DNA from 3 places in the Vibrio sp. STUT-A11 genome. Region 1 is predicted to be linked to each of the others. Evidence: predicted binding sites of a transcription regulator. Region 1 holds the regulator's gene; each other region holds the start of a gene.
The links. Region 1 encodes PurR, which represses purine synthesis genes. Its sites were predicted from a motif close to TNANGNAAACGTTTNCNTNA; they were not measured.
Positions count from the first base shown of each region.

Region 2: a site for PurR is predicted at 1,570-1,589, ahead of purL (phosphoribosylformylglycinamidine synthase). Genes of this name have one in related genera too.
Region 3: a site for PurR is predicted at 1,348-1,367, ahead of OO774_RS09615 (phosphoribosylaminoimidazolesuccinocarboxamide synthase). Genes of this name have one in related genera too.

Region 1 covers NZ_AP026763.1:2,248,344-2,252,514, forward strand. The annotation lists gene torR (two-component system response regulator TorR) at 235-945, opposite strand; gene torD (molecular chaperone TorD) at 1,210-1,857, shown strand; gene purR (HTH-type transcriptional repressor PurR) at 2,289-3,293, shown strand; cyclic di-GMP riboswitch class I at 3,559-3,647, shown strand; gene OO774_RS10570 (TfoX/Sxy family DNA transformation protein) at 3,764-4,171, shown strand, end outside.
Region 2 covers NZ_AP026763.1:2,638,409-2,642,579, forward strand. The annotation lists gene purL (phosphoribosylformylglycinamidine synthase) at 1-1,429, opposite strand, end outside; gene mltF (membrane-bound lytic murein transglycosylase MltF) at 1,728-3,371, shown strand; gene OO774_RS12405 (hypothetical protein) at 3,885-4,019, shown strand; gene tadA (tRNA adenosine(34) deaminase TadA) at 4,071-4,171, opposite strand, start outside.
Region 3 covers NZ_AP026763.1:2,031,701-2,035,871, forward strand. The annotation lists gene OO774_RS09600 (J domain-containing protein) at 1-146, shown strand, start outside; gene OO774_RS09605 (hypothetical protein) at 324-509, shown strand; gene OO774_RS09610 (SulA-like leucine-rich domain-containing protein) at 875-1,267, shown strand; gene OO774_RS09615 (phosphoribosylaminoimidazolesuccinocarboxamide synthase) at 1,484-2,587, shown strand; gene OO774_RS09620 (transporter) at 2,839-3,216, opposite strand; gene OO774_RS09625 (helicase-related protein) at 3,503-4,171, opposite strand, start outside.

The DNA.
Region 1 (4,171 bases):
GTTTAGTAGCTAACGGCATGTTTAAGTCTCCAGTCATCCTGAACAACGACGAAGGAGTGTGATTCAGGATCTAATTTCCGCGCACTTTATAGCCGAAATTATTTCATTAACAGCTCAGCGCGCTGCGATTAGATTCCTAGTCTCGCTTGAGCTCGCTGGAATGACACAGATAAAATCGTTACGCGATTGGCTTTAAGCTAGCGCTCTCCTTTTGTTGAGCTTGTTTTTTGGGTATTAATCCCCGGCAAACATGTAGCCTTCGCCATGAACCGTGACAAAAATTTGTGGGTTCTTGGGATCAAACTCCATCTTGGCACGCATACGCCTAATTAATACATCTATGGTACGGTCATTGGGCGCATCCACACGATGACTGATCATATTCAAAATACGCTCACGACTCAGCACTTGATTCGGATAAGACGACAACGCCACCAAAAGCTCGTATTCGGCTTTGGTTAGTTTTACTGGCTCACCATTGCGGCTCAACGCTCGACGTTGAATATCAAACGTCCACTCGCCAAAACGAACAATATGTTGCTCGTTGGTTTCGTTTGTCTTGCTTGTCCCATTGCGTGCGGTCGAAATACGCCACAGCAAGTTTTTAACGCGAACTAATAACTCACGAAGTTCAAAAGGCTTGGTGACGTAATCGTCAGCCCCCATTTCCAGGCCAACAATTTTGTCGATGCTATCCGTGCGTCCTGTAACTAATATGATACCAATATCCGATTGGCTGCGTAATTCGCGCGTAAGCATCAGGCCGTCTTCACCCGGCAAATTAATATCCAGCATGATAAGATCAACATCGCCAGCTTGCAGTACCTCACGCATTTGCGTGCCACTCTCTGCTTCACTGACTATATAACCTTCATTTTGAAAATAACCCGCTAGCTTACTACGCGTTACAACATCATCTTCTACGACTAATACGTGATAGCTCATTTACACCACTTTCTGTCATTGATCATTCGAGATGTATTCTATTCATAACTATTAACATTTCTAGTCATAGGCGGACTAAAAAGCAAGATTTAGTGATTTTGTTGATTCAAAACAAGCTTACCAAGCCCTGTTAACAAATGGACATATTTCTCTATAAAACATCATAGTTATAGTTACTGCTGTTCATTTTAATTGATTACACTTAAAGGATATCTGAATTTGATTTTGTGGTGCCAGAAATAGAGCATCATTCAGGAGCCTAAAATGCAAGAAGTGAAAGCTTTTAATGAAAAACGTGCCGAAATTTACTGGTGGTTTTCTAGCTTATTCGCCAAAGAACTAACAGACAAAGAATTGGAGACTTACCATAGTGTCGAAATTCGTAGCTTTTTGGCGGGCTTAGGTGAAAATGAATCTCTCAAGCCCTCGATAGATAACCTTGTAGACGCACTGAACCGCCTACAAGACCGCGCAGATGCTCAGCTAGAGCTTGCTGCGGACTTTTGTGAGCTGTTCTTAAAAACCGAAAAGTACGGTGCGCTTCCCTACGCTTCTATGTACATTGGCGAATCTGGTTTGCTCAATGACAAGCCAGCAGAAGAGATGGAAAAGTTGATGGCTGAGTATGGTGTCCAAGTTGACGACAATCTAAAAGAACCAGCCGACCACTTAGCGGTAGAACTGGACTTCTTGGGTAACATGATCATCCGCTCTAATGAGTTTGAACAAGAAAAACATATGGAAGCAGCCTTCGTTAAACAAAATGCATTTATCGAAGGTCAACTCATGTCTTGGTTACCACAATTCTCGCAAAAGTGTCAGCAATTGGATGACTTTGGCTTCTACGCCAGCGTCGCGCAACTATTAATTGCATTTTGTAAACTGGACAGCGCTTACCTTCTTGGTGAATAATTGCCGCCTGTTTTAGGGAGCCTGGCTATTAGGTTCCCTATTTTTTATTCGTTAACTATTAAAATTGTTCCAAGCGCTCGCTTTCTAGCAATCAAAATGTGACTTCAGAGACACAAAACCATTGCTGAAATTATTGCCAGCCTGCTCGCATAGGGCTAAAATGTGAACGCAAACGATTAAATATGATTTTATGTAAACCGCTGAAATAAAGCGGTTTTTGTGTTTTCTTAATAGGTTGATGACCTTTCTTCACTCGGTTGAAGAAAATGAGCATTATCGACCGCTGTTGCTACTTACCCTCTACCGACTTCGGAGTAACCACTGCTAAACAGACTCAGCGCCATTGTTAATGTTGCGCTAAGTTTACACAAACACTCAGCACTAGGTTTATCTTCCACGGTATATTAGTAGCTCGATACAGGACACCATTTATGGCCACTATAAAAGACGTTGCTCGATTAGCCGGCGTTTCTACCACCACTGTTTCGCACGTTATCAACAAAACGCGCTTTGTTGCAGAAGCAACGCAAGAAAAAGTAATGAAAGCGGTTGATGAGCTTAACTATGCACCAAGTGCGGTTGCTCGTAGCTTAAAATGTAACTCAACGCGAACTATCGGTATGTTGGTAACGCAATCTACCAACCTATTCTTCTCTGAAGTTATCGATGGTGTAGAAAGTTACTGCTACCGCCAAGGCTACACACTTATCTTGTGTAACACTGGTGGTATTTATGAAAAGCAACGAGATTACATTCGCATGCTCGCCGAAAAGCGTGTCGATGGCATACTGGTGATGTGTTCCGACCTGACAGAAGAGCTGAAGCAAATGCTTGACCGTCACGCTGATATTCCAAAAGTAGTCATGGATTGGGGTCCAGAAAGCTCGCAAGCAGACAAAATCATGGATAACTCAGAGGAAGGCGGTTACATCGCGACTAAGTATCTGATTGATAACGGTCATACCGATATTGCTTGTTTAAGTGGTCACTTTGAAAAACTCGCATGCCAAGAGCGGATTGCTGGATTCCGTCGAGCAATGGCAGAAGCAAACCTACCGGTAAACGAAGACTGGTTTTTTGAAGGTAACTTTGAATGTGATACCGCTGTTTTGGTCGCAGACAAAATTACCGCAATGGCAAAACGCCCAACAGCCGTATTCTGTTTCAATGACACCATGGCGTTGGGTCTCATGAGCCGTCTACAACAGAATGGCATTAAGATTCCTGACGAGGTATCCGTCATCGGTTACGACAATATCGAGTTGGCAGAATACTTTTCGCCACCGCTAACAACGATCCACCAACCAAAGCGTCGTGTCGGTAAAAATGCCTTCGAGATTCTGCTTGAACGTATTAAAGACAAAGAACACGAAAAACGCATTTTTGAAATGCAGCCAGAGTTGGTCGTTCGAAATACAGTGAAAAAACTCAATTAATGACCAGTAAGCGCTCACCTGAGCGCTTATTTTTTGTCCGGAAAAATAACTTTATCACCCTTTTGTTCACTTTAGTCAGCAAACGCTTTATAAGTTACTGTTTTTTTTAAACACGATCCACCTCACATCGCCTCAAACTTGTGCTCAGCCTTCAATCTCAAATACGAAACTAAACCCATAAAACATGGTCGTTTTATTGAAGCAATATCACAATTTGATCTCTGAAATGTGATGTTAATTCAAGATAAAAAGTATTCTCTACCTGTCACGCACAGGGCAAACCATCCGAAAGGGTGGGACGCAAAGCTTCCGGCCTTAACCATTCGATAAATGGAAGGTAGCGGGGTTACCGATGGCAAATATGCATATAATGAGTTTACCCTTTAATGACATTGTGCTTGCATGTATTTGCTACTCTCTCGGACCTGACTTTTGGTGGCGTAATATTAATTACACCGAGATAACACATCATGGATAAACCGATACTCAAAGATTCTATGAAGCTATTTGAGGCACTTGGTACGATCAAGTCGCGCTCAATGTTTGGTGGCTTCGGACTTTTCGCTGATGAAACGATGTTTGCACTGGTTGTGAATGATCAACTTCATATACGAGCAGACCAACAAACTTCATCTAACTTCGAGAAGCAAGGACTAAAACCGTACGTTTACAAGAAACGTGGTTTCCCGGTCGTTACTAAGTACTATGCGATTTCCGACGACTTATGGGAATCCAGTGAACGCTTGATAGAAGTAGCGAAGAAGTCGTTAGAACAAGCCAATTTAGAAAAAAAGCAGCAAGCCAGTAGTAAACCTGACAGGTTGAAAGATCTACCCAATTTACGACTAGCGACAGAACGAATGCTTAAGAAAGCTGGT
Region 2 (4,171 bases), 390 kb from region 1:
TCTCTGGGTTTTCACGTTGTACTGAAGCAAAGTCCAGATCTTCTGCAGACTGGCCAGATGCCATTGAAGATGCCGCACCGCCACCAAGGCCGATGTTCATTGCCGGACCACCAAGTACGATTAGGCTCGCACCGACCGGGATCTCTTTCTTCTGCACGTGCTCGTCACGGATGTTACCCATACCACCAGCAATCATGATTGGCTTGTGGTAACCACGAATTTCTTCACCCGCGTGAGACGTCACTTTCTCTTCGTAAGTACGGAAGTAACCTAGTAGGTTTGGACGACCAAATTCGTTGTTGAATGCTGCGCCACCCAGAGGGCCTTCAAGCATGATGTCTAGTGCGTTTACGATACGACCAGGCTTGCCGAAGTCGGTTTCCCAAGGCTGTTCAAAACCTGGAATACGTAAGTTAGACGTTGTGAAACCAACCAGACCCGCTTTTGGTTTACCACCGATACCTGTCGCGCCTTCGTCACGGATTTCACCACCAGAACCAGTTGAAGCACCTGGCCATGGAGAGATTGCTGTTGGGTGGTTATGCGTCTCTACCTTCATCAAGATGTGTGCATCTTCATGGTGGTAAGTGTATTGACGAGATTTCGGATCGGGGAAGAAACGACCCACTTTAGAACCCGTCATTACTGCTGCGTTATCTTTGTAAGCAGACAGAACGTGGTCTGGCGTCGTTTCGAATGTGTTTTTGATCATCTTAAACAGTGACTTATCTTGGTCTACGCCATCGATAGTCCAGTCTGCATTAAAGATCTTATGACGACAGTGCTCTGAGTTCGCCTGAGCAAACATCATCAGCTCGATGTCGTTAGGATTACGACCTAGCTTAGTGAAGTTCTCTACTAAGTAATCAATTTCATCTTCTGCTAGCGCTAAGCCTAGTGAAACGTTGGCTTCTTCAAGTGCAAGACGACCACCAGCTAAGATATCAACGTGCGCCACTGGCGCTGGCTCTGCCACAGTAAATAGTGCAGATGCGGCTTCAAGTTCAGTAAACACCGTTTCCATCATGCGATCGTGGATTAGAGCTTTAACTGTGTCGATTTGAGCAGCAGAAAGTGTCGCAGATGTTTCTACGTAGTACGCTGTACCACGCTCCAGACGCTTAACATTGTCCAGACCACAGTTGATAGCAATATCGGTAGATTTAGAAGACCAAGGCGAAATAGTGCCAGGACGAGGCGTAACAAGAAGTAGAAGACCTTCAGGCTCGTGCTCTTCGATCGTTGGACCGTAAGTCAGCAACTTTTCAAGCTTTTCTAACTCTTGGTCATCAAGGTCAGATTTTAGATCCGCAAAGTGCATAAACTCGGCGTAAATGCCGGTTACAGGCAGATCTTGTTCACGACAAAGTTCCAATAGTTTGTTAACACGGAACTCAGAAAGAGCTGGGGAGCCACGCAAAATTCTCATGTGCTTAGGTCTCTTATGCAATTGATTAAGGTGATATTGGAATAAATTCAGCCACTTAGGCGTAAAAAGCCGAACTTATACCGATTCCACCTCTCCTTTGCGAGCGCATTATATAGCAATTGTTTTTGTGATGTAACACCAAAAGCAACCGTTTGCGTCAATTTTTTCTTCAAATTTGAATTATCGCCAAAATGTCGATAAAACACGCAATGTCACACTCAATCTGTGCGATTCCCTTTGCCCCACCACTTCCCTTTGATATAAAGGACAACAGAAATTTCTCGAGAAGTACCAATTAATGCAAATTAGCCAGTTCAACCGACTTAAGCGCAGCGTCTTACTTTTCGCTTCTGTGCTACTACTTTCTGCCTGCCAAATTGAGTCGACCCCAAAAAGTGAATTCCAAAAAATACAGGAACGTGGCGTTCTTCGAGTTGGTACACTTAACAACCAGCTTTCTTATTACATAGGCCCTGATGGCCCTGCCGGTTTAGATTATGAGCTTGCACGCAAGTTCGCTGAAGAACTTGGTGTAAAACTTGAGATCAAACCAGCATTTCGCCAAGCCGATCTATTTCCGGCACTGAAGAAAGGCGACATTGATATTATTGCCACAGGCTTGAACCAGACATCTCAAGCGGTGAAACGTTTTCGACCTGGCCCGGCGTACTACTATGTCAGCCAGCAAGTCGTGTATAAAAAAGGACAACTGCGCCCTCGCAGCATTGAACGACTGATAACGTATCAAGCTACGCAAGCTGGTGCTTCTGAAGAAGATAGCAACGCCGCAGCAAATACACTGCAAATCGTTGAACAGTCCCAATATGTTCCAACACTGACGGCATTAAAAAAGCAGCATCCAGAGCTACAGTTTGAAATCGTCGGTGATGCTGATACGCGAGACTTGCTGAAAAACGTATCCACTGGCGATCTGCGCTTTACCGTAACAGACTCGGTTGAGCTGTCGCTGGCCCAGCGCCTTTATCCCGATCTGGCTTTGGCTTTTGAGTTAACAGAAGATCAACCAGTATCTTGGTTTACCCGTCGTTCAGAAGACGAAAGCTTGTACGCAATGCTGATTGAGTTCTTTGGTAACATCAAGCAATCCGGTGAGCTCGCCTCCCTGGAAGAAAAGTACATCGGACATATCGAAGCGTTTGATTATGTGGATACTCGCGCGTTCATTCGTGCACTGGATGACAAACTTCCTAAATGGTCGGCCCTATTCCAAAAGTACAGCGAAGAGTTTGATTGGCGCTTAATCGCAGCGTTGGCTTATCAAGAATCTCATTGGAAGCCAAAAGCAAAGTCTCCAACCGGAGTACGCGGTATGATGATGCTCACCTTACCAACAGCGAAAAGTGTAGGCGTGACCAACCGTCTCGATCCTGAGCAGTCTGTCCGTGGTGGTGTGGAATACTTGCGTCGCATTGTCGCTCGCGTACCCGAAACGATTAGTGACCACGAAAAAATTTGGTTCGCACTTGCATCCTATAACATTGGTTACGGTCATATGCTGGACGCTCGACGCCTGACAAAAGCACAAGGCGGTGATCCAAATGCATGGGCAGATGTCAAAGACAGACTGCCTTTACTGCGTCAAAAACGCTTCTACAGCCAAACGCGTTACGGCTACGCTCGAGGAGATGAAGCGCGTAATTACGTTGAGAATATTCGTCGATACTATCAGTCAATTATTGGCCACGTTAGTCAAAAGCCAGTAGTAGACGAAAGTACTGAGGACCTGCAAGTCATCCCACCGCTTAATCCCGACACCCTCGTGTCTGGTGCAGTGGAAAGTATCACTGAAACAGTATCGGGCGCTGTAGAGGGTGTACCGGAACCAACAACAGAGCGGATAGAGGATGCAAAACCGGGGAGGTCAGGCGCTTCTGAAACAACAGAGGACGACGATACAACGCTAGAAGCCATACCCGAATAAGATTCAAACAAGCGAATAAAAAATGGCGAGTGAATAGCTCGTCATTTTTTGTTGAGTCTTTGAACAAACTTATCTAGAATCGATCTTTCCGAGTTAGGTTAACATCAAAAAGTAAGTGTAAACAAACTTAATGACCTACATTGTAACTCATTAATATTTAAACATTAGTTAGATATTTGAGTAACAATAGACTCGGCTGGCTACCCTCTCCCGATTAAACATGACGCTGATTATTAGAATGTCATCTAATGGTTGTTCACTAATCTGAGGTCGGGATATGAATGTCATTGCGATTGAAAATTACATCGATGACGCTCGGCCCATTATCAGTGTTGCAATTTCCCATGCCAAACTGGAAGCCAACTACACACAACGTTTTGTGTAAGTGGGGTTGATTACGTTGTGTATGAAAAAGTGAATTGTTGGACGTGATAACGATGAGTTTAGGTTAGTTAGACACAATCAATGTCTACTTGAGGGTGTTCGTAGTCTTGTCTGCTAGAGGTTTAGAATATGAGAAGACGTAAGGTTCAGTCAAAGCGTTTGCATAATACAGTGGCGGCAATCCGTCGTAAGCGCAAACTGACGAGCATGAAAAAGAAAATCAGTGAACGCCATCGTGTTTTCGTTCACTTAGTGAATCACTGAGAAAAGAAGCAAACATCTACCCGAACGTAGATGTTTGCGAATCTCTCTTCCTCAATCGCCATTTTTTATCTGATCACTCTGCAATGCTTTTTCAGCCTGTTTCTTTGCTTTGATCTCTTTACGGCGACGTTTAAAAAAAGCTTGTAACTGAC
Region 3 (4,171 bases), 220 kb from region 1:
ATTCGATTCCACAAGCTCAAGCCGTAAAACTACGTTATCGTCAATTATCCAAGCTTTACCATCCCGATGCTCAAGGAGGTGAAGCAGAGATGAAACGTCTTAATCAAGCTTTTAGAATAATTACACAAAATGTTACAAAAGCGTGAATTTTCAATATTCATTAGAAGCCACAACCTTTCAGATCCCACAAACAGGGAGCTGCAATCGATTTCCTTCTCAAAACAATTAACAGACATTTAACCTTTCCCACTTGTTTGTGTCATAATGTGCTGCGAAAAATAACACCTAAAGACTCTAATTTTTCTAGGTGGGGAGAAAAATCAATGTTCACTGAAGAAGGCACCTGTGATTGGTGTAAAAAACCAGCTCTTACTACACGTCATGACTATTTAGATGGTAAGCATCATCACTCATGCAAATCTTGTTACGATATGGCCAAAATCGATGTCCGCCTATTTAACCAAGGTGAAATGAAAATGCGTGAGCGTATGACTCAACGTGCAAGCTGAAATAACTCAATTCAACAGAACTGATTTCTAAAGGCGCCTCCAAGGCGCTTTTTTGTTATCTGCCCTTCTCAATAGCCCTTTAAACTCCCGGCGAACACCCTGAAAGTACTGTATAAACCGACCACAGCCACTGTATATACAGTAGTTTCTTACCTCAATACAAAGCTAGCACTGTTAATCACTTCACACTTTACAAGTCGTATCAAACATATCAGTAAAAACATTACTCCTTTATTTTCAATACCTTAAAAAAAGCCTAACAAAAAGACAAATACAGGATGCCACTATAAGCATAAAAACCAGTTGATCAGTTCCATAAAACAAACTACTGTATACACATACAGCATGTATAAAGGAACAGTAAGATGCAGTTATACGGTCAAACTCAAACATACTCTCGTTACAATGTACTGGCACAAGCTACTCAGCCTATGGACGTATCTGATCAGCTTCTTTCTAAATTGGCTGTTCTGTCTCAGCAGAAGCAATGGATCTTATTTACTTCCGAGTGCCCTCGTCCCAACTTTGATCAGCTCACTGCTTCCAATATTTGTTGTAAAAACGTTATTCAGATGAAGCCATCCCAACAGCTTTCTGAGGTCGAAATTGTGGTTAAAGCGATCCGTTCAGGTAACGCCAGTGCGGTGGTCGCATCAAATGACATCGCACCGATGAATCAATCCATGTTGCGAGACATTGGCCTGCGTTATCAGTGTGAAGTCTTTTTCGTCGAAGGCAGAGTAAACCAGTATCACTAACAAGTTCGACGTTATCCACCCTGCACCTCGCCTCCTTTTAAAGGGGGCATTTTTTACCTGCGACTTAGAGAATTAATAAATAAGGCAAACGTTTGCTTTTTCTCTGGCGAGTTAAAATAGTTCTGGTATGATGCCCACATTCGATTTATTCAGCGACTTACTTTGGCTGAATATCTTCTCTTTATGACGTTTGATTAAGATGATAGGAATGTCGCAATGAGCCTTGCTAATCAAGTACTTGCCGTCAATGACGACCTGCCAATTCGCACTCACAAACCCGTTCACAGCGGTAAAGTTCGTTCAGTTTACTGGTTAACTGAAGAAGACAGCGCCCGCCTGATCAAAGAAAAAGGATACGATGTCGCTCCAGACGCGCCTCTGGCGATCATGGTGATCAGCGACCGTATTTCTGCTTTTGATTGCATTTGGCATGGAGAAGGCGGTCTGAAAGGTGTGCCTGGTAAAGGTGCCGCGTTAAACGCGATCTCAAACCACTGGTTCAAGCTATTTCAAGACAACGGCTTGGCTGATAGCCACATCTTAGATATTCCTCACCCGTTTGTTTGGATCGTACAGAAAGCAAAACCAGTTAAAATCGAAGCGATTTGCCGTAAGTACATCACAGGTTCTATGTGGCGCGCCTACGCAAATGGTGAGCGCGAGTTCTGTGGTATTGAGCTTCCTGAAGGTTTAGAGAAAGACAAAGCACTTCCAGAGTTATTGATGACGCCTTCTACAAAAGGCATTTTAACTGGCATTCCGGGCGTACCAGAAGCAGACGACGTGAACATCACACGTCAGAACATCGTCGATAACTTCGAAGCATTTAACTTCTCTAGTGCAGACGATATTGCACTTTACGAAAAGCTATTAAAAGAAGGCTTTAATGTAATTAGCAATGCGCTAGAAGCCATTGATCAAATCTTTGTCGATACGAAGTTTGAGTTCGGTTACGTTCACGATGCAGCAGGCAACGAAAAACTGATTTACATGGATGAAGTTGGCACGCCAGATTCTTCACGTATTTGGGATGCAAAAGAGTATCAAGCAGGTAATATCGTTGAGAACTCAAAAGAAGGTTTCCGTCAGTTCCTGTTGAACCACTTCCCTGACCCAGATATTTTGCTGAACAAAGAGCGTATGCCTGAGCGTGAAGCACTGGCTCGTGACAATGAACTACCAGTTGAGTCATTGATGGACATTTCCAAGACTTACATTGGAATTGCTGAAAAAATCACTGGCAAGCCAATCACGCTAAGCGAAAATCCAAAAGCCGAGATCATTGACATTCTTAGCAAAGAGTACGGGTTAATCGACTAAATCATTCGATACCCATACTGAACTTTTCTAATACAAGAAGCTCGCATCAATGCGGGCTTTTTTTGGCCTACGGTTAAATCAAGTTAAGCAATAATTAGCGTGATTCCGACAATCTTGATATTGAATGAGTTATTTCGATTGGATGGTAGGTATGAATGACCAAATAGCGACTATTAGGAAAGTGATAACTCAATCCCAGTGAGTGACCACTCTAATCTAACTCTAACCTTGTAAAAGCGGTAGAGGTAGACCTATAGCTTGATATTTAGAATATCTTGCTCTGTTGTGTCCACTTTCAAATGGCTTCGAGATTCAATATATTCAATCTGTTTTAAGTCTAACGAATATGGCATGACAATACGCAGTTCATCGATCCCCTCACCTTTTGCCAGGCGAGTTAACTCGACCAGATTCGACTCGTCACTATGACGAGAAGACATCGACTTTAAGGCTGCGTCCCACAACCGATCTTCTGGTTCCCTAAGTTCTGCAAGGTTCTTTTTCCACATCAGACCAAAAATGGGGGCGATAGTGGCAAACGCTTCTAGGAAGGTCCACCTCTTACTGGCGGTTACCCCTAAAAAAGTGGTGTAGTCGAATTCAATGCACGTTTTTTTATGTTGATCCACTCTATGCTCCGACACTCGAAATGAGATATACCAACTATCGTCCAACTATTTTGATATAGCAATGGGATATAAGAGAATAGTCTTTTATGCCCTAATTTATAGTCAAAAGGAAATATTAAAACCAGCCTTGTAACATGTGATGTACAGCTTTATCTACATGCGCAATCAATTGATTAATATTTCAAATTAAAAAGAAACAACTACATAGATATTTAAAATATAAATGCCTGACCAATATGCATTCACATAAAGAATGGTAGTGTATTACGAAAATACCAAATCGTTATTATTTCACATCGATAACGCGACTGGCTTTTTTATATTGTACTTTCCAACCTGACCAACGTGGCAGTTCCCAACGCTTTGGATCGCCTTTTCGGCTTCCTTCACTGTATATAACATGGACCAGCTTGCGACTGGCGAAGTACTCAACATCCAGCTTGAGTTCAGCAAGCAATAATTTTAGCGGGAATTTTTGAGCAAAATCCTCGTATTCCCATTCTGGAACACCTGCGAAAGGCAAATCATCAGCATCGAAGAGCGCCATGTCTTCAACGGATGCAACACCCAGCGTTTGAAGTTGCTCAGTTAGCCAACCAGAAAGCGTTAGTGATTCCATAGCCGCAATATCTATCGTTTGTTGATTGAGTCCAAGTGAGTTATACAGCTTCCAATGTCGGATCTGCTGTTTTCTTAATGGTGCAAACCCCGGCATTAAGGTTTCATCTTCGATCATTTCTACGATAGATTGAATGGCAACGTCCCCTTGCAACTGCTGATATTCTGTTACGACGGTCCGACCAGCGTACACTAGGCTCATGGTTGCCCGTGGTGATTCTTTTTCATAATTGGTTTCGCCTTGTTGCCACTCTCCCAAGCTAAGGTCTTTAATGAGCGATAATGGAACTGGCATCATCACCGAAGCAAGATTGAGTGTCTGCTTTACACCTCTGCC